Regions from separate parts of the Paucilactobacillus nenjiangensis genome, predicted to be linked through region 1. Evidence: riboswitches for the same ligand, from Rfam matches in the RefSeq annotation. Region 1 holds a riboswitch; each other region holds the start of a gene.
The links. Region 1 has a riboswitch for thiamine pyrophosphate ahead of thiW (energy coupling factor transporter S component ThiW). Riboswitches for the same ligand answer to the same signal wherever they lie in the genome.
Positions count from the first base shown of each region.

Region 1 (7,404 bases):
TTGGTTATAAATTTGATGATAGTGGAGCTAATCAATGAAATTAATTTATAAACAAATGTTGGGCTTTTTTGCGGTTATTTTAACTTGTATCGTAATTGTGGGACTTTTGTTTATTAATGTAACGACCAGAATGTTATATACGAACACTTGGACGCAGTTGCAAAATTATTCAGATAGTTTGATTGAAGATTCCATGCGCTATGATGAAAATACCAAACAATTTGAAGGGTTAACTACAATTCCGCTGCAAAATAATGCTCGCTTATTGGCACGTCAAAATGTGCATTTTACTATTTATAGTAAAGAAAACAAAATTAGTTATTCTAGTTCAGAATTTGCAACTCAGGTGAGCAAAGCAGATTGGAAAAAGCTAAAACAGGGTAAAACTGTTCATAAGATGATGGCAACTGCAGTTAAGACTGATACCAGTTCTAAATCGTCGAGTAAAAAAGCAGGAGTGAATCGACCACAAATGACCGAAGTGGTGCGTCCTTATTTCTATAAGGGCAAACTGGTTGCTGTGGTTTCAATTGGAGCGTATGTTTCCGATATCCAAGGAAATGTTAAACAAATTCAAAATAACTTATGGATTGCTTTTGTAGTTTCCACGTTAATTTCGTTAATCTTGAGTTATTTCCTTGCCCGTTCGACAACCAAACGAATCGACAAAATGAGAATTGCGACTCACCAAATTACACATGGTAATTACGATGTGAAGTTGGATCTGCGTGGCCGTGATGAAATCAGTGAATTGTCTAATGACTTTGGTAAGATGGCTGGCTCGTTACAAGAATCACAAGAGGAAATTAAACGTCAAGAAGAACGCCGTCGTAAATTTATGGCGGATGCCGCCCACGAAATGAGAACACCACTTACGACGATTAATGGGTTGCTTGAAGGACTTGAATATGATGCAATTCCAGAGGAAGATAAAGCTCAAAGCATTAAGTTGATGCAAAATGATACTAAGCGTTTGATTAGATTGGTTAACGATAATTTGGATTACGAAAAGATTCGAACTAATCAATTTACCATGGAACGTAAGGTCTTTAATGCCGCAGAGGTCTTGGCTAACTTAAGTGAGCAACTCAATAAGAAAGCTGACAATCAAGGAGACAAGATCATCGTTGATGCGCCAGACTCATTGATGACGTATGCTGATTATGATCGTTTCGTACAAGTGATTTTTAATATCGTTCAAAATGCAATTCAGTTTACTAAAGATGGTACGATTACTTTGAAAGCTGAAAAAGTTGAGACCGGTAGTCAATTTGAAATCTCTGATACAGGGATTGGAATGACGGATGAACAAGTTAAAAACATTTGGGAACGATTCTACAAAGCTGATCGGTCTCGAATGAATACCGAGTACGGTGAATCTGGACTTGGCTTGGCCATTGTCCATCAACTAGTTGATTTACATGGTGGTAAGATTGATGTCACTAGTGAATATGGTAAAGGAACTAAATTTACGATTTATTTCCCAGATCGTGAACACGCAAAGCACTCATAGTATGATATCTACAGGTAATTGGTTAAATTTAGACCAATTGCCTGTTTTTTGTCGTTAATACACAATGTTAACGTTTTCAGCAGTAGACCAATTAGTTTTTCAAACTTGTGAAATAAATAACAGTTGTGTAACCGTTTCCAGATATATATAATGGTATGTCATAGAGAGAAATTTAAGGGAGAATTATATTATGTTTATTGCATTAGCTTTAATCCCAGCGTTAGCTTGGGGTAGTGTCGGATTGATTAGTGGTAAGCTGGGTGGTACACCTATCCAACAAACCTTAGGAATGACAGCAGGGGCTGTCTTATTCGGGATTTTTACAATTGTGGTTTACCAACCAGCGCTGACGGGACGCGTTTGGATTTCAGGGCTGTTATCTGGTTTATTCTGGGCAGTCGGTCAAAGCCAACAATTTACATCTATGAAAGCAATCGGAATTTCAAAAACTGTTCCAATTTCTACTGGGTTACAACTTGCTGGTAACGCTCTAGCAGGGGTGTTACTTTTCCACGAATGGAAAACTACGCATATGATTACTGTTGGTACCATTGCAGTTGTCGTATTGATTGCTGGAGCTGCCATCACTTCTTTACGTGATCGTGCGGCCTCAGCCATGGGGGCCACAGATACTCAACATAATGATGTGTCTACTGGTATCCGTGCCATTATTTTTTCAACGTTAGGTTATGTAATGTACACTATCATTGTTAACTACGCTAACGTTGATGCTAAAGCAGTGGTCTTCCCACAAGCCATTGGTATGTTTGTTGGCGCAATTATCTTTGCGTTGTACAAAAAGAGCGCAAAGGATATTACCAAACCAGTATCATACAAAAACGTGTTAACCGGTCTTGTGTGGGGTGTTGGTAATTTGTTCATGTTCATTTCTATTCCTCACGTTGGTTTAGCTATTAGCTATTCATTAGCTCAAAGCGGAATCGTTATCTCCACTTTCGGGAGCATTTGGTTCTTGGGAGAAAAGAAAACCAACAAAGAAATGGTGTACGTTGTGATTGGTTCAGTATTAGTTATTGTTGGGTCAGTACTTCTTGGAATGCTGAAGTAAACTAAGTTATTTTGAGTTGTCTATACCAATTTTGTGGTGTATAATGATGTTATCAAGAAAAGAAAGAGGTAATTATTTTGGCTCATATTTCATTTGATAGTTCTAATCTTAGTACATTTATCCAACCTAACGAATTAGGTGAGATGCAAGCAATGGTGAAAGCAGCTGATGATCAGTTGCGTAATGGCACCGGTGCAGGTTCTGAATATATCGATTGGCTACATCTCCCATCTGATTATGATAAAGATGAGTTTGCTCGAATCAAAAAAGCAGCTCAAAAGATCCAATCAGATTCTAAGGTATTGGTTGTCATTGGAATTGGTGGTTCATACTTAGGAGCTCGTGCAGCAATTGACTTCCTAAATAACGCCTTTTTCCAAGCACAAACAGATGAAGACCGTAAAGCTCCACAAATTTTGTTTGCTGGTAACTCAATTAGTTCTTCTTATGTACATGATTTGGTTCAATTAATTGGAGATCGTGATTTTTCTGTTAACGTAATTTCAAAATCAGGAACTACTACTGAACCATCAATTGCTTTCCGTATTTTCAAACAAATGTTAATTAAAAAATATGGTGATGATGGTGCTAAAGCGCGGATTTATGCTACGACAGATAAAGAACGTGGTGCACTTAAAACTGAAGCTAATTCTGAGGGATACGAATCATTTGTTATTCCTGACGGCGTTGGTGGTCGTTTCTCAGTACTGACGGCCGTTGGCTTATTGCCAATTGCAGCTGCCGGTGCAGATATCGACAAATTAATGGAAGGCGCTCGTGACGCTGAACATGAATATGTCGACACCGACCTCAACAAAAATGAAGCATATCAATATGCTGCTTATCGTAATATTTTATATCGTAAAGGTTATACAACTGAATTACTTGAAAACTACGAACCAACTATGATGATGTTTGCTGAATGGTGGAAACAATTGGCCGGCGAATCTGAAGGTAAAGATCAAAAGGGGATTTATCCTTCATCAGCTAACTTCTCAACTGATTTACATTCATTAGGTCAATATATTCAAGAAGGTCGTCGTACATTGATGGAAACAGTTGTCAAAGTTGCCGAACCTAAGAACGACGTTGTTATTCCTAGTGAAGATGGGAACCTAGACGGCCTTGAATATCTTCAAGGTAAGACCATGGATTATGTGAACGACAAGGCATATCAAGCCGTTGTCCTTGCGCACGTTGATGGTGGCGTACCAGTTATGACTGTCAAGATTCCTAAGCAAGATGAATACAGTTTGGGCTACTTAATGTATTTCTTTGAAGTTGCGATTGGTATTTCTGGCTACTTAAATGGTATTAATCCATTTAACCAACCCGGGGTTGAAGCATACAAAACCAATATGTTTGGATTACTTGGGAAACCAGGCTTTGAAGCAATTGGTGAAGAATTAAAGAGTCGCCAAAAATAATTAATTTAAATATGTAAAATCAAAAAAGCAGCCGAATTGGACTGCTTTTTTAGTTAAAAATTATTTGATAGATATTCTTTTAAGCCGTCATTTGATAGTCCAGCAGAGATCCCAATCAGCAGCTTAATTCTGGCTTTTTGGCCATTTAAACCATGGACAAAGTTAACGCCCATCTTCACGAGCTGTTCACCGCCACCTTCATAAGTATAGACGGGCTCTGCATTGCCTCGATAACCACGAGCAACTAAAAAGACTGGAATCTGATGGTCGATCACTTTTTGAAGCGCTGGTAGGACAGTTGGTGGCAAATTTCCTGCGCCAGTACCTTCGATGATCAGACCATTCCCACTTTTTTTCGCCACGTGATTGAATAAATCAGCGTCCATTCCGGCGTAGGCTTTCAACAGGTAGACTTGTTGAACGACCTGATTAATCTGAATGGGGGCAATTGGTTTAGGATTGAAGTAGTAGGCGATTGTGTCATGTAAAACTTCACCGATTGGCCCAACGCTAGGTGATTCAAAAGTTTCAACATTCGTTGTGTGAGCTTTCGTCACGAATCGAGCGGCGTGAATTTGATCATTTAATGCGACCAAAACACCACGATTACGGGATTCATTATTAATGGCAATTCGGATTGCACTAATTAGGTTATGCAGCCCGTCTGAGCCGATACTATTTGATGAACGCATCGCCCCGGTAACAACGATTGGTTTATTAGAGCTTAGTGTCAAATCTAAAAAATAAGCAGTTTCTTCCAGGGTATCGGTTCCGTGAGTAATCACAAAGCCATCAAATTTTTCATATTCTTGTTTTATTTCTTGTTGTAACGTCAACATTGTTTCTGGTGTCATATGTGGTGAAGGGAGATTCATAAATTCCTTTGAAGTCACATGGAAATCTTCACCAGAGAGGTTCGCTTGCTTCATCAACGGGTTACTCGAATTGGTATCAACGGCTCCATAATCGTTTTCCGACATCGAAATGGTACCACCAGTATGAAGAACTAGAATATTTTTCATGAGGGCGCTCCTTTATAGTTAATAGGGTAATTATAGTTGAAACAAGTAACTTTGCAATATGGTGTACAAAATTTTGTAAAAATGGTATCCTCAACGAGTAAATAAATATCAATCACACTAGGGGCGCCAAATGGCTGAGACGATTCAATTCGAACCCTTGAACCTGATCTGGATGATACCAGCGGAGGAAAGTGTTAGAACCTAACTCTAAACTTAGGGCTCTTCTAGTGTGCAAAATCACTTAGGAGGGCTATTTTTATGCATAAAAGAATTTACCGGTTAACTTTAACCGCCTTGTTCGTCGCGTTTGGTGTAGTCGGTGGTAGCATGTTTGAGTTTACAATTGGGGTTGCCAAAGTTGCACCGATGCAGCATCTAATCAACTTAATTTCTGGGGTGATTTTAGGGCCATGGGCAGCACTGACTCAAGCTTTTTTAACCTCATTAATTAGAAATATATTGGGGACAGGAACGATTCTCGCATTCCCTGGAAGCATGATTGGTGCATTTTGTTCTGGCTGGATTTTTAAGAAAACGAGAAAATTAATTTTTGCTGTGTTTGGAGAACTAATTGGGACCGGTATTATTGGAGCAATCGTTGCTTACCCTGTCGCTAGTTTATTTTTAGGAACCAAAGGTGCACTTTGGATTTTCATTCCAAGTTTCTTCTTGAGCGCGTTAGTCGGAGTTGTAATTGGCTATGGAATTTTAAAAGTCATGTGGAAAACGGTCATCGTACCCCAATTAGATAAATTTTATTAAAGTAATCAGGCGAAGAGAGTGGATGAAGACGTTCATGGTAAAATGTAGATAGAGTTAACCAGCTCTGAACACGAAAGGCTACTAATATCATCATGTTGAAATTTATCAAAAAATGTCTTTTGATTGTGGTGGCGATTGGACTGGCTTACGGCATTTATGTCAATGTGATTAATGCTAAGACGGTTGATTACACTAAACCATCACAAACTAAAAGCTATCCTAAATTAAAAAATCATCCAAATGCATGGATTGACGTCTCGATTCGAAAGCATCGCGTTTACATTAAAGATGGCTCAAGAGTTTTGTACACCATGTATTGTTCAACGGGATTAAATAATTCTACCCCGACTGGGACCTTTAGTATTGAAAATGAAAAAGGGACTACTTTTTATAATGCCAATTTAAATGAGGGCGCAAATTACTGGACTTCATTTAAAAACCACGGGGAGTACCTGTTTCATACTGTTCCCATTAAACAAGACGGTACCTATGACAAAGCCGAAGCCAAAAAATTAGGCAAAGTCGCGTCTCACGGCTGCATTCGGTTAACAATTCCCGATGCTAAATGGATTTATAAAAATATTCCCGTTGGGACCAAGGTGGTCGTTGAATAACTGATGATCAAATAGGCTCGTGCAAAAAATGACTTGTGGAAAACGTTAATTTTCTCACAGGGCATTTTTTATTTTAATATTCACAATCAAAAAAGCGTTTTCAATAATTCATAATACAAAAATAGATAGGTACAAGTTTTCATGATTGTTACATTTTAGCATTTAACTATGTCTACTTAGTGAAATTCGTGCTATAATCTCTTAGTTTAGTAAATGAAGAGGTGAAAATATGCGTGAATTATCAATTAACACTAGAGTTAGAATTAATTGGATGCTTGAAGTGATTGCAATTAGTATGTTAGTGGCAATCTTTATTGTTTGGCTAAGTAATCCGGCAAAATTAGCGACTCCGTCAGTGAATCATGAAGGTTGGTTTATTTCTTATATTTGGCTGGGCACCACGGCAGTGACAATGGTAAGCTTCAATGCCTTGAAAAATGGATTGGGGATGTTACCTCGAATAACTCCAATTAAGGAAGATCGAGACTATACCCCTGAAGAATATCATTTTACAGTTTTTTCGCTTGTTAGTTTATTGGTAATTCCCGCTTTAGCATTTCCCGTGATGATGTCATTGCATTATGTTTTGAGTGACGTTAATAGTCTGGTATCCTTTACTCAGTTAGCAATTAATTAGAGCAATGGGAGGCAGTTATGGCATTTTATAGTGAATTTTTAGATCAACTTGATAATCAAGAACATCGTATGGTACTTGAAAAAGTACTTGATTGGGTAAGTGAAACATATCCACAATTGGGTGGTAAAATTGCTTGGAAACAGCCAATGTTTACTGATCACGGTACTTTTATCATCGGCTTTAGCGTCGCCAAAAATAATTTTGCTTTTACCCCAGAAAGTGTCACAATCAGCAAATTTGAAACGCAAATTGAAAAAACCGGTTATACTCATACTCCAAATATAGTAAGAGTTCCTTTTGACGCGAAAATCGATTATGAATTAATTGGAAAAATGATTGAATTTAATATTGAAGACAAAA
Region 1 is NZ_CP043939.1:1,679,232-1,686,635, reverse strand. It holds gene F0161_RS08710 (response regulator transcription factor) at 1-38, shown strand, start outside; gene F0161_RS08705 (sensor histidine kinase) at 35-1,513, shown strand; gene F0161_RS08700 (GRP family sugar transporter) at 1,704-2,582, shown strand; gene F0161_RS08695 (glucose-6-phosphate isomerase) at 2,660-4,009, shown strand; gene F0161_RS08690 (asparaginase) at 4,063-5,031, opposite strand; TPP riboswitch at 5,141-5,238, shown strand; gene thiW (energy coupling factor transporter S component ThiW) at 5,290-5,793, shown strand; gene F0161_RS08680 (L,D-transpeptidase) at 5,886-6,407, shown strand; gene F0161_RS08675 (hypothetical protein) at 6,637-7,044, shown strand; gene F0161_RS08670 (iron chaperone) at 7,062-7,404, shown strand, end outside.

Region 2 (7,404 bases), 350 kb from region 1:
ACCGATTTTTAGCCCAAGTTGATCAACAATTCTCACCCTTCAAAGTAGATTCAGATGTCAGTCGCTTTCAACGCCACGAATTGGATTTACTCACGGCGGATGCGACTTTTCAAACTATTTATGCTTTGAGTGAGGATGCTAAACAATTTACTCAAGGCGGGTTTAATGCCTACTATCACGGTTACTTCGACCCGACTGGTTTAGTGAAAGGTTGGGCCATCGAAACAGCGCAACAACAATTTTTACAACCATTACTGGACCATCCGTGGTTCATTGCCGTCGGAATCAACGGTGGTGGTGACATGCAATTGGCGACCAACGATGGTGAATTTAATTGGGAGATTGGCATGGAAAATCCGACCAACTTGCAGCGGATACTGGCCACTTATCACCTCACCAATGACGCGGTCGCCACCTCTGGTTTTAACAAACGCGGGCTGCATATCGAGCGACCAGCGGCCAATGATTTTCGCCAATTAACCATCATCGGTGATTCGCTGACGACGGCGGATATTTGGGCTACCGCTGGGCTAAGTATGGCAGCGACTGACTTTAAAAGGTTGTCTGAGTTACATCAATTGTCGGGAATGGTCGTCTATGACGATTTATCGGTTCAAGCATTTGCAGGAGGTGAGTGGTTCGATGCTCAAAAATTATAAATTTGGTAATGGCCTAGTCTGGCTTTTAATTATCTTTGTCTTGCCGTTGCCCTTGTTACAGGCCACTTACTATGAACTTCCTGCCTTATATCATGACACCTTGATGCCGATTCAATTCGGAACGTTGGCCTATATTTGGATGTTGGCCGCGATTTATTTAGCGACGCGTCCGCGGTGGTTGGACCGCTTGATTGGGTTACCGTCAATGTATTTAGTTCACGGCATCATCAGTATTTTAGCGATTGGATTAGCCTTCGTGCATAAGCTCTTGCTGCCTTCGAGTGGCTGGATTAAATGGACTGGTGATTGGGGTTTGTATTTATTTATCGCGGTCGGCGTGTATTCACTGATCTTCTTAGCTGGTTGGCTCACTAATCGCGTGCCAGTTTTAAATCACCTCAAGCACTGGTTAGAAACGTTGTTCCAACATGAAATCTCAGTTTGGTTGCACCGGCTGAATTTAGTGGCGACCGCCTTGGTGATTATTCACGTCATCTTAATTCCATACATCCTGGCAATGCATAATTATATGATGTTATTTGGAGCATATACGGGAATCGTGGCGCTGAGTTATTTGGTGAGTGTTTATCGAGTGCATTTCCAACAGCCAACTGGTGAGTTAATAGAACTCGACCAGCTAGCAGACAATGTGGTGCAATTAAGCGTAAAGATGCCGCGGTTGCGGCGGCAATTTCAAACGGGGGACTTTGTCTTTATCGCCTTTCCAAATTTACCGGGGATGAAGGAACCCCATCCCTTCTCACTAGCGAATAATCCACTGGCTGATGGTCAACTTGAATTAATTGTGCGTGAGGATGGTGATTTTACGAAATCATTGGCATCAGTACCAATTGGAACGCCAGTTAAAATATTAGGTGGCTACGGTCGTTTTCAAAATTTCATTGATGAACATCCGGGTACACAACTAGTGATGATTAGTGGTGGCATTGGTGTCGTGCCGTTATTGTCCCTTATTAACCATAACCTTGAGAAACCCATTCATATTTTTTATTCCGTCCAAAAGCAAACCGATTTCTTGCACCTAGATCAATTTGATTATTGGAACACCACTCCTAATTTTTCTAGTCAGCTGCAAGTGGGCCGATTTAAGGACGCACAACTTGAAAACTATTTAGCGACTATTGATGTGAACCACACCATTTTTCTCGTTTCCGGGCCGGCCGCGTTAGGGCAACACTGGCAACGCTTTTTGAAAAAACACGGTATTCGGGGATGGCAAATTTATTATGAAGAGTTCGGTTGGTAATTACCTTAATTGACAACCCCACTGTGACGGTCTATTCTTAACTTAAATATCTGGGGTGCCAACTTGGCTGAGAAAATACCCATCGAACCTGATCCACGTAATGGTGGCGTAGGAAGTTAGAGAGTGTGAGACACAACGTCTAGCTAGTGAGCACTAACAATGGAAAATTTTGAGTTTGTTTTTTAACTCATAATTTTACGAGTTAGGTGAACTAGCTGTTGTGTCGAACACGTTTCAACCAACAAAAATTCGATGAAGACCCCCAGATAAAAACAATTTCTGGAGGTCTTTTTATTTTGACAAATATTAGCAATGAACTATTTGATATCGCCCAACCGGTTTGGAATTTAAGCTACCAGCACCCTTTCATTACTGAACTAGCGGCTGGTCAACTACCTATCGAAAAATTTCGGTATTATCTCAAACAAGATCGATATTATTTAGAACAGTTTGGTGATTTACATGAAAAGATTGCCACTTTGATTGATAATCCGGCCGACAAAGACATTCTGTTAGTTGGAGCAGCCAGTATGCATGATGGTGAAACCGATATTCGTTCGACAATGTTCCAAGAAATTGGCATTACCCTAGATGAAATACAACAAACACCAATTGCCCCAACCGCGTATAGTTATGTGACCCACATGAACTACGAATTAACTAATGGCACCACCGCTTCTGCCGTGGCCGCCCTGTTACCTTGTTACTGGTTATACAGTGAAATTGGGCATCGTCTCATTCACGAGAAGTCCCCTGTGCCAATTTATCAAGAATGGTTAGACAGCTATGCCAGCACCGAATTTGATACCGGCACTGACCAAATGATTGAACTCGTCAATCACCTCGGCGAAAATGCCGACTCTGCTGAACAAGCTTTGATTAAAGATTCCTTTTTAAAGAGTAGCAATTATGAACTGAACTTTTGGCAAATGGCTTATACAATGGAAAATTGGGCCAGCTAATTAGTTAATGTATTCGCTATTCAAAATGTGCTGTAATGGTTTTCTCTTAATAGTTTTCAGTACCCCATTGCCAGTATATTTTTTAACGATATCTTTAAATTTACGACGTGAAATATTACTATTTTCTTTAATAAATTCACCCAATTCATTATCTGTAATGCCATCTGTAGTTCCACTGCTGGTAAATAACTTAGACTGCAGAAAGATATATAAGATATTGGATTCATCATCATTCATATCAGGTAATTTTTGTTTCAATTTCTCCAACCCGTTTTGCAAAGTCTGCATCCGCAAACTAAATTGGTTTAACACCTCAGTTTGACCATCAGCGATAATTTCAAGCATTCCTTCAATAAAAAGGGTTAGCTCTGCACGATTTTCACTATTACCAGCATCCCTAAATAACCGATAATAATTCTGAACATGGGTATGAATTGATGTTGAAATTGATAAACCTGTAAATACATCCAATTTATTTGATAAGTATGAGGATAATAAGTATCTTCCCATCCTTCCGTTGCCATCTCTAAATGGATGAGTATTCTCAAACATAAAATGTGTAACAATGGCTTTAACAATTGGAATTACATCATCGTCATTATTCATAAATGTAATCAATTGTGACAACGCCAAACTAATATCTTGCTCATTGTCCGGAGGCAAGTGAACTGTGTTATTCTGCCGACCAATATAAACAAAACTATCACGAATAATATTCACATCTGGTAGTGAGTCTTTCGATATTTCACCTTCCAATAGTTGATCGTATATTTGCCTAAAATCAGATAAATTATTGATCTGCCTTTGATTGGCTTGCAGCGAAGCTTTGTATTGCCGGATTGTCGACTCTAAACGTCTATGCTTATTGTCAACTTTGGTGTCAGTATCCCAAACAATGGTACTAATTTCTTCAGGATTAGTGTGCACTCCTTCAATTTCATTTGAGAAAAATATTTCGTTTGTCAGCATGGAATACGTATAACTGTTAATCGCAACAGTAGGTATTTTGTTAGTATAAATTAACGCAGATATTTCTGCTGATTGCTTTCTGACCGTATCTAATAACATAAGGATTTTGGGCGTGACCATCCAAAAGATTGGGTCATTAAACTTTGCCACACTTTTCCCATTTAAAATGCCCATTTCTAAGCTTTCTTTATTTACTAGACGTGGAAACATCGCCGTCACAGTTGCTGAATAATCGTTTATCCGATGCAAATATTCAGCGTTTATCTCTTCTTCACTTAGGCTTGAATGACCATTTGATCCATATTTAAATGTACTCAGCAATTGATAATTTTTCATGATTACATTACCTCTCATTTCTCTAAATTACCAAAATGGGCCTTTTGGTCAAATAGAATCATTTGTTTACCTACCTATTTTACCAAAATAGCTGTTTTGGTAAAATAGAACACTCAATTTCACTATCTATTTTGCCAAAATAGACCATTTGGTAAAATAGAACGTCAAAAATAATAGCAATTTTACCAATTACGAAGTTTTGGTAAAGTTGATTTCTAAGTCGGCAGTCAAGCGCTTACATTTTTTCTTAAAATTCGCTCCTTTTTGACTAGTTAAACTACTTTGTGTGTTAAACTAGGCGGTAATCATATTAAGTTTGGAGGAATTATAACTTGCAAAGCCTTATTGACACTTATACTTTGAATAATGATGTAAAAATTCCAATCGTTGGATTTGGTACTTGGCAATCCGCTGATGGTGATATTGCGTACAAATCTGTCCAGGCCGCACTTGATGCTGGCTACCGTCACATTGATACTGCAACCGCCTATGGTAACGAAGGCAGTGTTGGCAAAGCAATTAAAGATAGTGACGTTGATCGTCATGATATTTTCTTAACCACAAAGCTTTGGAATGATGATCATGGCTACGAAGCAACTCAAAAAGCTATCGATAATTCTTTAAAAAGTTTAGAAACGGATTACGTTGATTTGTACTTAATTCATTGGCCCAACCCCCTCAAGTTCCGTGACAATTGGGAACAAATGAATGCCGAAAGTTGGCAAGCAATGGAAGAAGCCTACAAAGCGGGTAAAGTTCGTGCGATTGGCGTGTCTAACTTCCGTCCACACCATTTAGCCTCACTTATGAAAACTGCCACGATTACACCGGCGGTTAATCAAAACTACCTTAATCCCTGTGACTTACAACCTGAAGTCACCCATGCAAATGAACAATACAATATTTTAAATGAAGCTTATAGTCCTTTAGGTACTGGTGAACTCCTGTCAGTTCAATTACTCCGTGACCTTGGTGAAAAATATGGCCATAGTTCTGCACAATTAATGCTCCGTTGGTCATTGCAACACGGCTTCTTACCACTTCCTAAATCAACTCATGCTGAACGTATTCAACATAACACCGGCATTTTTGATTTCACAATTGATGATGCTGACATGAAGGCCATCGATGGACTGCATGGAACTACTCGTGTAGCTGACGATCCTGATTTAGTTAATTTCTAAAATTTAAAAAATGAGCTGTCTGATTATAATAATCGGGCAGCTCATTTGATATTTATATGAAAAAGTAACTCAATAACTCATTGTCCAAATGCATACCAACAGATCATACCAACAAGGCCAAATATCGCCCACCAATACCTTGCTAACCATTCCCAGCCATTATTGATTGGTTTATAATTCCATTCACGCCAGCGATGATTTTCATGCCAATCTTTATCAGCTGCATCTTGTTCAAAAAATTTTTTTACCCCATTATTATTGCTAACTTTAGGTTGAACCCCAAGAACTAATTCATCTAATCCGACGTTCAACACCTGAGCCAACATGACCAAATTATTCATATCGGGAACTGAGTCACCATTTTCCCATTTAGAAATTGATTGTCGCGATAAAAATAATTTTTCTGCTAATTCATCCTGAGAAATCTTTTTGGCCTTACGTAATTCAACCAATTTATTTGAAAACTGTGTTCCCTCTTTTGCCATCTTAACTACCCCCATTAATTTATAGATTGATTATAGCAAAGGCTCGATTCTCTGGCCCGCACTTATCAACCATAATGCACTTTACATTTGCGCAACTGGGAGTTGCAAGCCGTGCAGTGTCAGCATTCGTAAGCAAATATTTTTAATTGTTAATTTGTTCATAAAGAATATCCATAGTTACCAAAAGCTCGTTATCATTTACGTTTACAAACGTTGATATAGCAGTTGTTTTTATGATTTGATTGTCATTAATATTCATTTATTAGCAATCTAGGAATGACTAACGGTATACTTGAAACCATTAAAATAAAGTCTTTTCCTAGCAAGCCTAGATAACTTAACACTAGTATAGTTAGCCTTTTATCTATGACAAAATAGGACATCTCCAAACTTGTGGGTTCACTTCAATGTCCTTTTGTATTATTTATATCATTTTGATAAAACAACTTGATATTTTGTTTTTAAATGGTTTGGGTATAGTCCTCCTATATCTCCACTTAAATATCAAATGTTCCATTCTGACCTGGGGTTAAAATTTTTACGACTCCTTGTGGTAATTTTGTCACCAAGTCGTCTGGATTTTGCTGAATCTCTGGAAAAGTATTGTAATGAATAGGTACAACATATTTGGAGTTGAGACGTGTGGCACAAATCGCTGCCTCGGCCGGTCCCATTGTGAAGCGACCACCAATTGGTAGAAAGGCCACATCAATATCAAATGCCTTACCAAAAATGGCCATATCACCAAAATTAGAGGTATCTCCAGCAAAAAAGATAGTTTTATTATCCGCTTTAATTAAAAATCCTGCCGCATCCCCCGCATACTTAAGCTTTCCATCGACGTTGATACTCGAAGAATGTTGAGCGTGCATCATTTTAACAAACCCGAATGGAAGGTTAGCACTTCCACCCAGATTGATTGGATAAGTGATGGCACTTTCCTTTTCGGCATAATAAGTTAATTCCGGTACCGCAATAATAGGAGCTTTGTTTTTCTTAGACAAGGTAATCATGTCCCCGTTGTGGTGGGAATGTCCATGAGAAACAAAGATAAAATCGACGGGGTAATCCACTGTAATATCCGTTTGTGGGTTATTGGTGATGAATGGATCAAAAATTAAATGTAATCCATTTTGCAATTGTAGTTCCACACATGAATGTCCGTGATAGATAATTTTCATAGCAAATCCTCCAGTCTAAAGTGTCTGAATTGTTCGGGAATGATAATACCAGCGTTTACCAACTAAAATTAATTCGTGATTTACCGCCACTATGTTAACAATTTTATTGTGACTTGGATCAATAATTAGCATCTTAGTTGTGGCATAAGCTTCATTTTGTGTTATCGATGTAATAACCGAATTTAAGGTAAGATGAATTGATTCCGCGGGCTCGTTTCCCCAGGTTTGATGTAAAAAAGTATTCATTTGATCAAGTGAAATCGTTGATTTATCTGGCAAAATAATGGTACCGTTCGGAGTAAATAAATCTAAGTATTGTTCATAATTTCTCTGACTTGCGAGCTCATCAGCTTTAACTAAG
Region 2 is NZ_CP043939.1:2,025,099-2,032,502, forward strand. It holds gene F0161_RS10325 (FAD:protein FMN transferase) at 1-659, shown strand, start outside; gene F0161_RS10330 (FAD-binding oxidoreductase) at 643-1,926, shown strand; TPP riboswitch at 1,968-2,058, shown strand; gene tenA (thiaminase II) at 2,223-2,888, shown strand; gene F0161_RS10340 (Fic family protein) at 2,889-4,193, opposite strand; gene F0161_RS10345 (aldo/keto reductase) at 4,526-5,377, shown strand; gene F0161_RS10350 (helix-turn-helix domain-containing protein) at 5,455-5,862, opposite strand; gene F0161_RS10355 (metal-dependent hydrolase) at 6,360-7,043, opposite strand; gene F0161_RS10360 (nuclear transport factor 2 family protein) at 7,059-7,404, opposite strand, start outside.
Region 2: another riboswitch for thiamine pyrophosphate. It lies ahead of tenA (thiaminase II); the one in region 1 lies ahead of thiW (energy coupling factor transporter S component ThiW).

Region 3 (7,404 bases), 1.0 Mb from region 1:
GATTGGGCGTGATTAACATTTAGTTTTAAGTAACCAGCGATAGCCTCATCCACATACAAAAAATAAAAGTATGAATCTGGATTACGCAATTCGTTGGAGAGTGTTTTCAGATTATATGCGTCGTCCAAGTAATGCTGCAAGTTATCGGCTGTATTTTGTTGACCAAAGGTTGCGGTGAAGGTTTCAATTGAAATTGCTTGTAATTCATTTAGTTGATTGTGCCTAATTGGTTTAATTTTAAAGTCCATCTGTTCTCCTAATATTGACGATGATTGCCTTTTTTGACGAATTCCCAGTCAATGGCCACATTTTTTCTGACCCGAGTTAACAACCGTTCGAGTTGCTCTTGTTCTTGATTGGTGAAATCATGCAGGGCAACGCAAGTTGAGTAATTATTTTCCCTAATGACAGTTTGATAAGCCTCCAGTCCAGTTTGAGTGGGGTGCAGGTGTTTAATTTTTTTATTGGTTAAATCAGCTTTTTTTATGATGAAGCCGGTGGTCTCTAGTCGCTTAACGGCTCGAATGACGGTTGAACGATCAACCATGATTAGTTCACCTAATTGTTCTTGAATGATACCAGGGTTTTCACAGATTCTGGCCAAGTACAAGTATTGTCCTTTGGTCAAATTGAGTTGCCTAAATTCGATGTTACTGATTGAGTCCAAAGCTCGCGCAATCATACCAACTTCTCTAAGTACATCTGTCATGTGTTATTCCTCCATGAAATTATTATAGCTTAATTTTGATGTAAATGCATCAAAAAATAATGAAATAAAATACGACTCCATGGTGGAATCGTATTTTAACATGGCTATGAGATGAAGATTTGCACTGCTTTAACTATATTGTAGATAAATAAAACAAAAGAAACGATCGCTAAGATTCCAATCAGGATAATCGACAGCCAGCCCACATGAGCTGCGTTTCCTGTGAATAATCCGACTGACCCAATGAAAATAACACTAATCATTGTTAAAAGCGTTGGGATTAAATGTAGCCAGAAGGCCCTAATAGCGTGGTATCTCATTTCTGCACGGTCGCCGGCTAACAGCCAGACGATTAAAGGAAAAATGATTGGGAGAAATAAGATACTTAAGTAGCTAAAGCCATTGACGATTTTATATGATTGGTTGGTTTCCATGATAAAATCTCCTCTCAATTTGTATACCTTTATTTTACCAATATTATACGTCGTTGGGTATTAAAAAGCTCAAGGTAACAAAAATAAGAGGGGTTGAATGATTAATATAGGAACAATCATGTACGCCCAATCAGTGGATTTGATGGGAATCGTAGCGGCGTAGGTTCGTGTGGTATCTTCTACGTAGCCATGTGAAAGCATCGCCTGAGCTAGTTCATCAGACCAGTTCATTGCGATTAATAGTGCTTTGAAATATAACTTCGGTGACCAATATGATAAGGTAATCCCCCGCATCAAGGCCGCTTTTTGTAAGGTTAAGATGGTTGATTTCATCTTGGGTAAAACACCAAAGGCAGCTAAACTACCGTAAGCAAATTTTGATGGTAAATGAAGATTTTGTTCGAGTGAGCGTGCCAACTCTATTGGTGAATTGATCAACGTGAATGAAGTTCCAAGTAACACATAGGCAAACATCCGAGAGAATAGCACTAAGGCAAAGTGATAATCTTGTGCTGGTGTGAAAAATGCAATAGTGATACTGAGCGCTACTGCCGGAATCACTGGAATTAACAAAACAATACCAAGCGTCTTGAGCTTAATCTTATGTATCATCAAATATATTAAACAGACCGCGATTAACACACAGTTGGCGGTTAAGCTACGAGTAAATGAAATCTCAAAGGAAATCAAGATGATTAAGATTAATTTGAAACTAGGATTCATGAGACAGTCTCCACATAAGTTAGTTTTTGGTTGGCAAAGTTCAAATGGTAATCGACAAATTGATTTAAGCCGCTAAATTGGTGGCTAATCATCACAATCGTTTGTTGGTGTTCAGCACGATAAGCGTTTAGAATCGTCACAATTTGGTGGATTGAATCAATGTCCAGTCCTTTGAGTGGCTCGTCTAATAAGAGAACTTCAGGTTCGACAATTATCATTAATAAAATTTGTAATTTCTTCTTTTGCCCTTCGCTTAGGGTGTAAACTACTTGATCTAATAATTCATTTAAATTCAATTGGGTTAAACACGAGGTAATCATGGCATCATTGAAGTAATCTGACTTACGGTGTTGCTTGCTGAGTTCAATTTCTTCACGCATGGTGACAGTCAAGAACTGATTTTCTGAGTCTTGAAAAATTAGTGCAACTTCTCGGGCGTATTTTTTGGCCTTAATTTTTTGAATATTGGTTTGATTCATTTGAATTTCGCCTGAAAACTTCATCAATTTGGCCATTGATAGGAAGAGGGTTGATTTACCAATTCCGTTTTCACCCGTAATCAGTGTGACTTTGCCACTAGGTATTTGTAATGATGACTGTGACAATAGCGCATGTTGCTGGATTTGAATCTGTAATTCGTCGAAATTAAAGGCAACTTCAAGGTTAGCGATGGGTAAAGTCGAAGTGATGGCAGGAACTTGTTTTTCAAAGTCAGTCAGTAATTGCAGTCCATCTTCACGAGAAAGCGTCTGAATCGTTTGATTATGAATCGTATAGACGTGATCCACGACCTGTTTATAACCTAACAAGTCATGATCTGCGATAATGATTGTCTTTTGTTGCTGGTCTCTAAGAGTAACGAGTTTGGCAATTAATTCAGCTCTAGATTGCGGATCAATACTGGCAAATGGTTCGTCCAATAAGATAATATCGCGGTTCATTGCAATCACGATGGCTAAGGCGACCTTTTGCTTTTCACCACCGGATAACGTGTTTAATTGACGATCAATCAATGATTCAATTTCACAAAATGCCAATGCTGCATTTATTTTAGCGGGCATTAGTTTTGGATCAATTCGCAAATTTTCTAACACAAATTCAAGTTCATGCCGAGGTGTATCCAAGGTGAATTGATGATTAGGATTTTGGAAAACCAAACCAACTTTCAACTGATTTGGAATTGAAAATACTCCATTTACGATTTCACCGCCAAATTCAGGCAACAGCCCGGTTAAAATTTTGAGCAAGGTGGATTTACCACTTCCTGATGGACCAACTAATAAAGAAAATTGACCAATTTCAAATTGGACATTGACGTCAGATAAAGTTGTCGAATTGGGTTGGTAATTGAAATTCAAATTTTGAATGTCGATGCTAGACATTTGAACCACCAAACTTCGCTAACATGTGGCTGCGGTCCAGAAGGGCTGTAATCATTTTGGTTAAGATGCCGCCAAAGAAGAAGATTGAGATAAAGCGAACGACGAAAAGCAATATGAGCATGCCAAAATGAAATTCAGCATAACCGTTTTTAAACATATCCCACGCAAAGGTGACAATCGTAGTTGTTAGGCATGATAGGCTCAGTGAGAACCAATTGTAAATTTTATAACCGGTTAAAGTGAAACCAAGTTCTGAAGCAATTCCTTGAATGGCACCGGAAATGAGGGTTGAAGCACCCCATTGGCCACCGAAGAACATTTCACCAACTGCCGCTAAAAATTCGCCTAGGAAACCAGCACCTGGTTTTCTAAGGATAAAGCCTGTCAGTGGACCGGCCATTACCCAAATTCCCATGTTAATGTCATTAGCCATTGGTGCTAAACCAACTGGTGTTAAGACGACTGTCAAAAAGTTATAAATAAAGTTAGTACTGATGAAAATGGCACCAAAGGCGATACCAATTAAAGTGATAAAAATAATGTCGCGAACGTGATAATGATTGCTTAGATTCATAATAGAACCCTCCAAAAGTGTATTATCAAATAACATTAGGAGTGTGTGAGTAACTAAATACTCCACACGTTTTAATCAATAACTATATAACTCGAAAGTCGAAAAAAGCGACCCTCCAATTTTAAAAGGAGAGTCGCTTAACAAATTTGTTAGTCGAGTTAAATATAGGTTATCTCCCTTCGCTGGTATTAACCAGAGCAGGTTCAATGGGTATATCTCAGCCAAGTGGGCACCCCAGATGTAATATTTGATTAATGCAAATATAACTTATTATCTCGCAGAAAGCAAATTAATGATTCTTGAAAAGTTTAGTTAAATAATCCATGAAGACACCGAGATAACGATCCTTATCAACGTTGACTGCAACTTTGACATTGGTAGTCGCATCATTTAAGCGGGCGTTATCCCCGATGGTCCGGCCATAATTGTTTTCGTCATAGGTTACTTTCATATTAAGATCGATTGTGTCGACAAATGAAGCGTCAAGCGCAACCCCAACGGCTAATGGATCATGAAGGGCACAGCCGGTTTTATCGATACCCAAATTGTAGTAGGCATCAATGTAAAAATCGGTGATATCAGCATAGGCTTTACCAGCTGTCGTGCCTAATTCACGCCAAGTTGAAGTTTCATTTTTCGTGAGTAATGTTCGTAATGTAACATCTAATCCAACCATCACAATGTTTAAATCACTACGCATTACACGGTCAGCGGCTTCAGCATCTTGGTTGATGTTAGCTTCGGCATATGGAGTCACGTTACCTTCAACGGTCAAGGCACCACCCATAAAGGTGACGTTGCCAATTAATTTGGCAATGGCCGGATCTTTAGCGAGTGCGGCGTCTAAGTTGGTCATTGGACCAGTTGGCACGAAAATTAAATCTTTGGTGTATTTGTGGGCGGCTTCAATCAAGAAGTCGACCGCCGTTTGTGATTCAACAGGGCGTTTGGCCTTTGGTAATTCAACTTCACCAATCCCATTGTTACCATGGATATCTTTACTTACTTGCATTACATCAAAATGATCAGTAGTACTTGAGTGACTAGCGCCGATAAAGACAGGTACGTCAGTTGCACCCAAAATTTCAAGTAGCTTTAAACTATTTTCAGCCGATTGTTCAACGAGACAATTGCCGTACGAACTCACGATACCAATCAAATCGACTTCTGGTGCAGCTAGTGCGTAAGCAATTGCTAAGGCATCATCAACACCAGTATCTAAATCAAGAATCATTTTTTTTGTAGCCATGTAAATCCCTCCGAGTTATTTAATGTAAGCCATTACATACTTCAATCATAAACAACTAACCTTGGAAAAACAAATTAAACTTTGATGAGTTTCTTTAATTGTCAAAATGATTTTGACATTGAAACAGTCAGTAGGTTAAGCTAGAAAATAACATTAGGAAGGTGCAAATTAAGATGAGTGAAGAAATTTATGATTTAACAATTATCGGCGGTGGGCCAGCAGGAATGTTTGCCAGTTTTTATGCCGGTTTGCGCGAAATGAAAGTGCAAGTAATCGAAAGCTTGGAACAATTTGGTGGCCAGGTGGACGCCTTATACCCAGAAAAACATATTTTGGATGTGGCCGGTTCAGTCAATATTCCAGGGCATGAATTGATTAGTAATTTAGAAGAACAAATGCGTTTAGTGAAAGTTGAAGCACGCTTGGGCGAGACGGTTGAAGATGTAATCAAGCAAGATGATCAATTCGAAATTGTCACTGATAAGCGGACAACTCATTCTAAAACAGTCATTATTGCGTTGGGCAATGGGGCATTCAATCCTCGCAAACTAGCCGTGGACGGTGCTGATGAACTCGAAAATAAGCATTTATTTTACTTTATTAAACAAAAAGAACATTTCCGCAACAAGCGAGTTTTAGTCGCTGGTGGTGGGGATGCTGCCTTAGATTTGACGATGATGCTGGAACCAGTGGCTAGTCAAGTTTATTTGATGCATCGCCGTGAAACTTTCCGTGGATTAGAACATATGGTGACGGCGATTGAGAAATCAAGCGTTCAACTAGAAGTACCCTATCTATTAAAGGACTTAAAACAAAACGCTGATGAATCATTAGAACTAACCATGAAGAAGATGAAATCTGATGATACCAAGCAATTAACGGTGGACGATATCGTTGTAAGCTATGGATTCACTTCGAACAACAAAGCGTTAACTGCTTGGTCACTCGATTTGGAATCAGAACGTCATGACATTAAGGTTGGTTCAGAAATGATGACTAATATTGACGGCGTTTATGCCATTGGGGATGGCGTGATTTATCCGGGAAAAGTTAAGTTAATTGCGACAGCATTTGGTGAAGGACCAACTGCAGTGACTGCAATTATGAATAAACTCTATCCAGATAAAAATTCGCAATTACACAGTACGGCCATGCATTTAGATCAAAAATAAAACAAACCATCATTCAATTTGCGAATGATGGTTTTAATTTGGCACAATTTAGTTTTGTGTATCATCTGGATTGGTAATCTTAATCCGGTTGGAATCTGTTGAAGCAGTATTTGCTTCTGGAGCATCGGTGAAGTATTCATCAACCGTACTCTTATTGTTATTTTTAGAGTAGACACTGGTTGATTTGGTGCCTAGTTTCTTTTCAATATTAATTGCTTTGTCGAGACCATCTGAATAGTTATATGAGGATGCATCCACGGACTTGAAGCCCTTTGGAGTGTAGAATCTCAATAAGTTCTTGGTATTCAGTGAATCAGACAATGACAATTCCTTGGAAACTTTCTTTTGATCTGCTTCCAGTCCTTTCTTTACTTTGCCAGTTGGCGTAATTTTCTTACCGGTACTATTATCGTAAATTACTCCCGAAATACTGGTGTAATTTGGAGTAATAAAGTCTTTATTTCTAAAGGCAACCACTTGATCATGGCCACTCGAGAAGAGGTCGGTCCCAAATTGAATGTATCGTTTGGAACTTATGCCTAACAAGTGCATCAAGGTTGGTAAGACATCAACTTCACCACCGTATGTGTGTGAAATGCCACCTTTGCCACCAGAATTTGGCACAAGGAACATTAATGGAACCCGTTGCATTTGGGCGTCATCGTAACTTGTCCAAGTATCAGAAGATTTACCTAGGACACTAGCTAACTTCTTATTTTCGGTGTCAGAAATGCCATAATGATCACCGTAAATTACAAACATTGAATTGTCATAGAGACCAGCCTTCTTCAAGTAGGTGAAGAATTCTTGTAATGATTGATCCAAATAGTGGGCGGTGACAAAGTAATTGTCGACTGAATCAGAGCCGGTATCAACCGTGGTAAAGTTACTATCTTTATCTTCATCGTCGAGCTCATAAGGGAAGTGATTCGTGACGGTAATGAACTTAGCATAAAATGGTTGTTGCAGTCTTTGTAAATATTGCACTGAATCATTGAACAACAATTTATCTTTGAGTCCATAACCAGTCGCTTTATCACCTGAAGTATCATAATAACTAGCGTCAAAGAAATATTGATAACCAAGATTCTTGTAAGTATTATTACGATTCCAGAAACTAGCCACGTTACCATGGAAGACAGCTGAAGTATAGCCAGCGCG
Region 3 is NZ_CP043939.1:474,125-481,528, forward strand. It holds gene F0161_RS02370 (GNAT family N-acetyltransferase) at 1-248, opposite strand, end outside; gene F0161_RS02375 (MarR family winged helix-turn-helix transcriptional regulator) at 257-709, opposite strand; gene F0161_RS02380 (DUF4870 domain-containing protein) at 814-1,143, opposite strand; gene F0161_RS02385 (energy-coupling factor transporter transmembrane component T family protein) at 1,213-1,866, opposite strand; gene F0161_RS02390 (ATP-binding cassette domain-containing protein) at 1,863-3,248, opposite strand; gene F0161_RS02395 (ECF transporter S component) at 3,241-3,822, opposite strand; TPP riboswitch at 3,980-4,069, opposite strand; gene F0161_RS02400 (nucleoside hydrolase) at 4,112-5,071, opposite strand; gene F0161_RS02405 (NAD(P)/FAD-dependent oxidoreductase) at 5,245-6,243, shown strand; gene F0161_RS02410 (LTA synthase family protein) at 6,292-7,404, opposite strand, start outside.
Region 3: another riboswitch for thiamine pyrophosphate. It lies ahead of F0161_RS02395 (ECF transporter S component); the one in region 1 lies ahead of thiW (energy coupling factor transporter S component ThiW).

Region 4 (7,404 bases), 340 kb from region 1:
GCTTGCCTTAGGAGCAGAAATTAAATTAGCCTCCAAATCAATTTTAGGTGAAAGTGTTCGGGCGGGTATGTCACCAACGATTGATTCGGCAAAAACGGTCGGCTTGGTGAGTTTACCGGGGATGATGTCTGGTTTGATTATTGCCGGCGTGGACCCGGTCAAAGCCATCAAGTATCAAATCATGGTGATGTTTATGTTGTTAGCGACAACCGCGATTGGGTCAGTGATAGCGTGCTACTTGGCTTATCGCAAGTTTTACAATACCCAAATGCAGTTAAAGTAACCGTTTCTTAAAAAGTTCTCACAAAAAAGAGGCACAACGCAAATTTGCGTCGTGCCTCTTTTAACATAGATTTTTATGAATCCATTAAGGTATCAAGCATTTGTTGAACTGATTGGTTCAAGCTATCTTTAGATTTATCATTACCTAGATGGGTGTAAATTTCACCGACATAGACATTGTTTTTGAATAAGACATCAAAGACACCATCGATAATCGTTTGGGTCCGCGCTTGCTCTTGAACCGGGCCAAATGGATTGGCAAAGAAGGTGGTACTCATACCAACTTCATCAGTGGTTCCTAAAGCAAAACGTTTGCCATCCGTAAAGGTCTTCTTGGCATCGGCCAATTTTTCAAAACGATGCAAGCCAATTTCAGTATCATAGTTATTGGCGTAAACCCACATATCGATATGGTGACGTTTGATAACCCGGTCATAGGTGTTCGCTGGAATAATAACTCGGGCATTTTTTTGTTCCGGATTGAGGTAAACTCCACGGTCCATGTTGTTAAAGGCCACGGCGCTACTCAAGTCATCAAGCCGGACGAACGCGCCAATTTCAGTTCCTTGGGCATACAAGCCTTCAGGATCATTGGGGTCAAGGGTAAAGCTACCCATGTCATCAAAAATGGTTTCCATTTCATGAATCTGTTCACCCGCAATTTCTTGCAAAGCTTCAATTGATTCAGACTTACCGGCACCAGAATCGCCAAAGAAGACGACGGTTTTGGTTTTACCATTTGAGAACTTAATCTTGACCATTGATCCATGGATTGGTAACCGGTTTTGATAAATCATGTGGAGGTTGTGTAATGTGAGACACATTTTCTTCATATAACCAAAGTAAGTGGTTTGGTCATTATAAGGCACTTCACCAACCCAGATATCATTACTTTCATCGTAATGATAGTGACTGACGTCCCCTTCAGTTTTGTCGACCCCAAAGAGTAAAATCAAATCTGGTTTGTGGTTAGTAATGAGTTCTTCATCGGCAAGTTCAAACAAGTTCGCTAAGGCTAAACCACTGACAAAGTAGTCTTGATTGAAGTAAATAAAGGCTAAACTTTCACCAATTTTGGCTGGGTAACAGTACCATTCGCCCGGTTTCCCATCAAAATGATCGATTGGATTGTAATCGACACTTGAAAAAGTCCCTTTGCGTTTGTTACTTGGTGTATGCATCATCATTGGTGGACGCAACATAATTTTATCAATAAAGTTAATTGATTTTAATTGTTCATATTCAGTGGGGATTGACCACTTGTAAGGCTTAATCATAATGGATGCGTTGGTACCGGCATTGACTTGACGATACGTATGATTAGGGAAGCCTTGGATTTTTTCTTCCACGGCCCGGTAAAGATTACGGACAAGATCGTTAAATTTGTCATCAATTCCTAAAAACTCGGTGTTTAGGATTTGGTTGTGAGTGGCATTCATGACCGAGATGCGCAGGAATGAACGGTAGAATGAATACAAGTTTTCAACACTAGTTAAGATTTCTTTAGCATCAAATGCGTCGTAAACGGTGGCATCGTCAATTAACAGTCGTTTAATCACGGCCACGTATTCAGCACTCGTTAATTTATTGATTTTCGTTTGATGGTTAGGCGTTGATGATAAGAAACAGTCGACCACTTGTAACATTTCATCGCTGTTTAATAGAGAGAAGACGTTACTCAAATATTTTCGATTGTATTTGAGGACGGCAATCTTTCGATCAAGATTCAGATACGTAGAGCCAGTTTTAATGCTATTCACATTTTCCATTGATAATCAGTTTCCTTTCTCGTTATAACCTTTTGGGTATTGAAACAATCATAATACAAGGCGAAACACGATACAAGTGGATATTTTCACAATCTTCAAAAAGAAAAGAATGAAAGCGCTGTTAACTCTAAATCTTAATGAGTTAACCGGAAAATGAAAAAATTTTAATGTTTGGCGAGATTTTGGTCAAACTTGTTATGTAAGCACTTTTACAGTACAATTAATTCGACAATTAAATAATCATGAAAACACTAGGGGTGTTCGTAGACGAACTGAGATTTGCTTATGCAGCAAAGGCCCTTGGAACCTGTAAGTTGGTACTTGCGTAGGAAAGTGTAAAATAAAAATATCGATGAGTGCATGCCACATGTTGATATATTTTTACCATTAATCCTAAAGTCCACTGCGGCTTTAGGATTTTTTTGTTTCAGCTCATGGTTCAAACGATTGTTGAATTATCACAACTTCGTACCAAGAAAGGAATTTATCATGCAAATTGAACTTTTAGATCAAATTCGTGCGCAAAATCCAATTGTGTTTAACATTTCTAATTTTGTGACGGTGCAAGACGTGGCTAATGGCATTAATTCAATTGGCGCTTCACCAATTATGTCTGAAGAAATCGCTGAGTCTGAAGAAATGGTCGCCATCAGTTCTGCCGTAGCACTTAATTTAGGGGCCTTTACTACCGCTCAAGTCGCCCATATCAAGCGGGTCGGGCAATTGGCTAACCAATACAAAAAGCCATTGGTGATTGATCCAGTTGCCGTCGGGGCAATTAAATTTCGCTTAGATGTTGCCGAACAATTGTTAACTGATTTTCAAGTTGATATTATTCGCGGCAATGCTGGTGAAATTGCCGCCTTGGCTGGTGTTGATTGGCAAGCTAAAGGTATCGATGCTGGGGAAGGGAGTGGCGATTTAGATGCCATCGCGAAAGCGTGCGCCTTGAAGCAGCATTGCGTCGTAATTTTATCCGGTCCAACGGATGTGATTAGTGATGGCAAAACGGTGGCGAAAGTCAAAAATGGAACCCCACTATTTCAATTACATGTTGGTTCTGGTGATATGCTTTCCAGTATCGTCGGCGCGTTTGCTGCCGTTAGTGACAATTATTTTGAAGCAGCCAAAGCGGCCTGTGCCGTCTTTGCAGTCGCGGGCCAACTGGTGGCAGAAGAACTTGGTGGGGAACTACCTGGCACCTTTTCAGTTAAATTAATGGATAAACTACACTTGGTGACGCGTCAACAAGTTGAAGAAAAGTTGAGGGAAGCATAATTATGGAACAATTCGTACAAGCATTATCAATTGCCGGCTCCGATAGCGGTGGTGGTGCGGGGATGCAAGCCGATTTAAAAACGATTCAAGAACGGCACGTGTTTGCGACGACCGTGTTAGTGGCGATTACGGCGCAAAATACCTTGGGCGTCAATGATGCGTTTGCGTTACCTACCAAAATAATTGATGAACAATTTGAAGCTCTTGCTGAGGATTTGGCCATTAAAGCCTGCAAAACGGGGATGTTAGCCGATGTGGAACGGGTCCGGGCGGTCGTAAAAAACTTGAAAAAGTTTGATTTCGGTCCCCTGACGGTCGATCCGGTCATGATTGCTAAAGGTGGTGCTCCATTGTTAAGTGAAGATGCAATCGCGGTGGTGAAAAATGAATTATTGCCATTGGCGACGATTGCCACCCCTAATTTACCTGAAGCCGAAAAATTGACGGATGTGTCGATTGAAGATGAAGCCGATATGGAAATTGCGGCCAAAAAATTACAGGCCGTCGGGGTTAAAAACGTCATGATTAAGGGCGGCCATTTTGTCGGGGATGATCAAAGTAGTGACTTTGTATTACTTGAAGATGGTACGTCATTTTGGTTGACTTCTCCACGCGTGGATACGATTCGAACCCATGGGACGGGAGATACGCTATCTGCTTGTATCACAGCTGAACTTGCCAAGGGAAAATCTGTTGAGGATGCGATACGAATTGGGAAAAAATATGTCGATGAAACGATTCGGCACGGCATTATTGTTGGGCACGGTCATGGACCATTGAATCACTGGGCAGGCCGCAATAGTGATGAAAGTAACGGTTAAGCGTGAAACAGGATTATTAACTCAGGAAAGAGAAAAATTAATGAAATTTAAACCAGAGATGCTCCGCGTATATTTAATTGCGGGCACACAAGATGTTAATCACGATGTTGATGATTACTTGCAACGTGTGGAGAAAGCATTAATCGCCGGAGTGACGGCCTTTCAATTTCGTGAAAAAGGGAGTTCACAGTTAACGGCGGACGAACGACTGACACTGGCACAGCAATGCCGTGAACTGACGACGAAGTATGATGTACCGCTGATTATTGATGATGATTATGAATTAGCCATTAAAGTCCATGCCGATGGGGTCCATGTTGGTCAAAAAGATCAACGAGTGGAACAAGTGATTGCGGCTGTTGGGGATGATATGTTTGTGGGATATTCATGTAATACTAAAGCTCAAATTGATCATGCTAATCAACTGCAAAAAATTGCCTATTTAGGAAGCGGACCAGTGTTCCCAACTGGCTCCAAAGATGATGCGGACCCAGTGATGGGATTTGAAAAATTGAAAGAATTAGTGGAATATAGCAATTTCCCAATCGTGGCCGTCGGTGGAATCACCCCCGACAATGCTAAGGACACAGTTGATAAAACAGGTGTGGCGGGAATTTCCGGAATTTCAATGATTATGCAAAGTCCGGATGTGGAACAGACGGTTAAAGACTTATTATCGATATATTAATGATGACAACTCGCATTAAAACTAAAAGTATCTGCGGATACTTTTTTAATTTGTGCTGAACTATTTAATCTGATAGCCTTGATTCAAGAGACACTTGAACGCCAAAATAAAAAAGTAGAGATATGTAAATGGTCAAGGATATTGCTAAAATTTTGATTAATCAACGTGAAAATAAGGTGAGTGCCAGTTTATATTATTGGCTGCAGATTATCTTTTCTTTTAATAGTAATCGTATAGAAGGCTCAACCTTAAGCGAGAAACAAACCCAACAAGTCTTTGATACTGGCACTATTTTTGCAGATGAGAATGGTTTAATTGTGGTTGATGATGTGCTAGAGACTTCTAATCATTTTAGAATGTTTGATTATGTTTTAGATACAATCGATGTGGATTTAACCAGTGAATATCTGTTTAAACTGCATACAATGTTAAAACGAGGGACAAAGTCAGAATTAGATTCCAAGATGAACGTGGGTGGCTTTAAACAATTTCCCAACCAAATTGGTAGTATTGAAGCTGTTCAAACAACTTTACCAGCTGAAGTTCCGCATGCAATCCAGAGTTTGTTAGAAAAATGGAATGCGGATCCGCATTCCAATTTATTGGATTTTGCCAAGTTTCATTATCGATTTGAGACAATCCATCCATTTAGTGATGGTAATGGTAGAATTGGCAGATTAATCCTCTTCAAAGAGTTATGCAAAGCGGACTTAATGCCGTTGGTCATTAGAGAATCCAACAAACCATTTTATTTACGTGGATTAAAAAAATTTGAAGATGATGACAGCTATTTAGTCGATACATTGGGTGCTGAACAAGATTATTACACGCAGCTAGTTGAGCGATTTTTAGAAATTTAATGATAGGCACTGTTAGTGCTTATTTTTTTTTGAGCATATTTTTATGTAAAGCGTGGTAAAGCTTGTATGATTTGGTCAATTAAATGGATTAATCCAACTGAAGGATGAGGTTCAAATGAAAAAATATCACTTATTAATTTTAATTCTCGCAATGATTTTTGGCCTCACGTTAATTAATAATACGGATGCGAGTGCCAACACGCCCACTATATTTTTGCATGGATATTCAGGGACGCATCGTTCAACGGATGGCTTAATTAGGGCAGCGGAAAAGCAGGCAGATGCTACTAAAGCCATGACTATCAACGTTCAATCTTCTGGCAAATTAGATATCAAAGGGACATTAAAGAGCAAAACTAAACGACCATTGATTCAAATTAATTTTATTAATAATCATGCGAAGAGCTCAACACAAGCCAAATGGATTACCGACGCGCTGCAGTTACTGCAATCAAAATATCATGTGAAGCAATATAATGTTGTCGCACATTCAATGGGAAACGTTTCGTTTTTTCAAGCAGTTGCGCAAAATGTCACAAAGTTACCAACTTTGAAGAAATATGTCATTTTAGCCGGGCCGTTTAACGGAGTGATGGGGAGAAATGACGCAGCCAATAAAAATAAGCTACTCGCACATTATCAACCAAAAATATATTTTGATGGGTATCAACAATTGTTAGATAGCAGCCAGTATTTTCCAAAAGATGTAAAAATATTGAACATCTATGGTGATTTGAATGACGGAACGCGCTCAGATGGACGTGTTACTGTGCAATCGGCACTCTCGATTAATTATTTGTTGTATCAAAAACCAGACACCATTAAAAATATCAAAATGAATGGAATTCAGCATAGCGGGTTGCACAACAGTAATCGTGTGAATCAAAAATGGATTAAATTTTTATGGTGAGAGTGTTTAATAATTTTGTTAATTTCTGATCGTTTGTGTTCAATCATCGGCAGGTTGTGCTAGTATTTTGACAAACGTTCTTAAAGGAAGTTCACAAGTGAAAAAAATTCGATTAATTGTGCTAATTTTTGCCATATTGTTTGGCATTAGCATTTCTACAACTGCTCACGCGAAGACAACTGTTGCCACACCCACGTTATTTATTCATGGCTTAGGTGGAACCAAGAAATCAACGGATGGATTAATAACTGCAGCTGAAACGAAGGTTAATGCTAAAAAAGTGATGACTATCACCGTGGCAGCAGATGGGACTTTAGATGTGCAAGGATCATTCTCAAAACAAGTCAAAAAGCCCTTGATTCAAATTAATTTTACTAATAACGAAGCTAGTACAACCACACAAACACAGTGGCTGACAAAGGCGCTGCAATTGCTTCAAAATAAATATGGGGTGACCAAGTATAATGTGGTGGCTCACTCTGCCGGTAACGTTGCGTTCTTTCAAACGGTAACTCAAAAATCAGTTAAACTACCAACGTTGAAGAAATATGTTATTTTGGCTGGCCCATTCAATGGGGTGGTGGGGATGAACGATGCTGCCAATCAAAATCAATTGTTGAAGCATTACCAACCGCAAACTTATTACGCTGCTAATAATTATTATCCTGGGTATCAACAGTTACTAGATGTTAGTCAACGATTTCCAAAACATGTCAAAATTCTCAACATTTATGGTGATTTAAATGATGGTACACACTCAGATGGACTAGTGACTATTCAATCAGAATTGTCGATT
Region 4 is NZ_CP043939.1:2,015,827-2,023,230, reverse strand. It holds gene F0161_RS10310 (ABC transporter permease) at 1-283, shown strand, start outside; gene F0161_RS10305 (phosphoenolpyruvate carboxykinase (ATP)) at 357-2,051, opposite strand; TPP riboswitch at 2,295-2,400, shown strand; gene thiM (hydroxyethylthiazole kinase) at 2,541-3,329, shown strand; gene thiD (bifunctional hydroxymethylpyrimidine kinase/phosphomethylpyrimidine kinase) at 3,332-4,150, shown strand; gene thiE (thiamine phosphate synthase) at 4,191-4,838, shown strand; gene F0161_RS10285 (Fic family protein) at 4,967-5,698, shown strand; gene F0161_RS10280 (alpha/beta hydrolase) at 5,814-6,608, shown strand; gene F0161_RS10275 (alpha/beta hydrolase) at 6,706-7,404, shown strand, end outside.
Region 4: another riboswitch for thiamine pyrophosphate. It lies ahead of thiM (hydroxyethylthiazole kinase); the one in region 1 lies ahead of thiW (energy coupling factor transporter S component ThiW).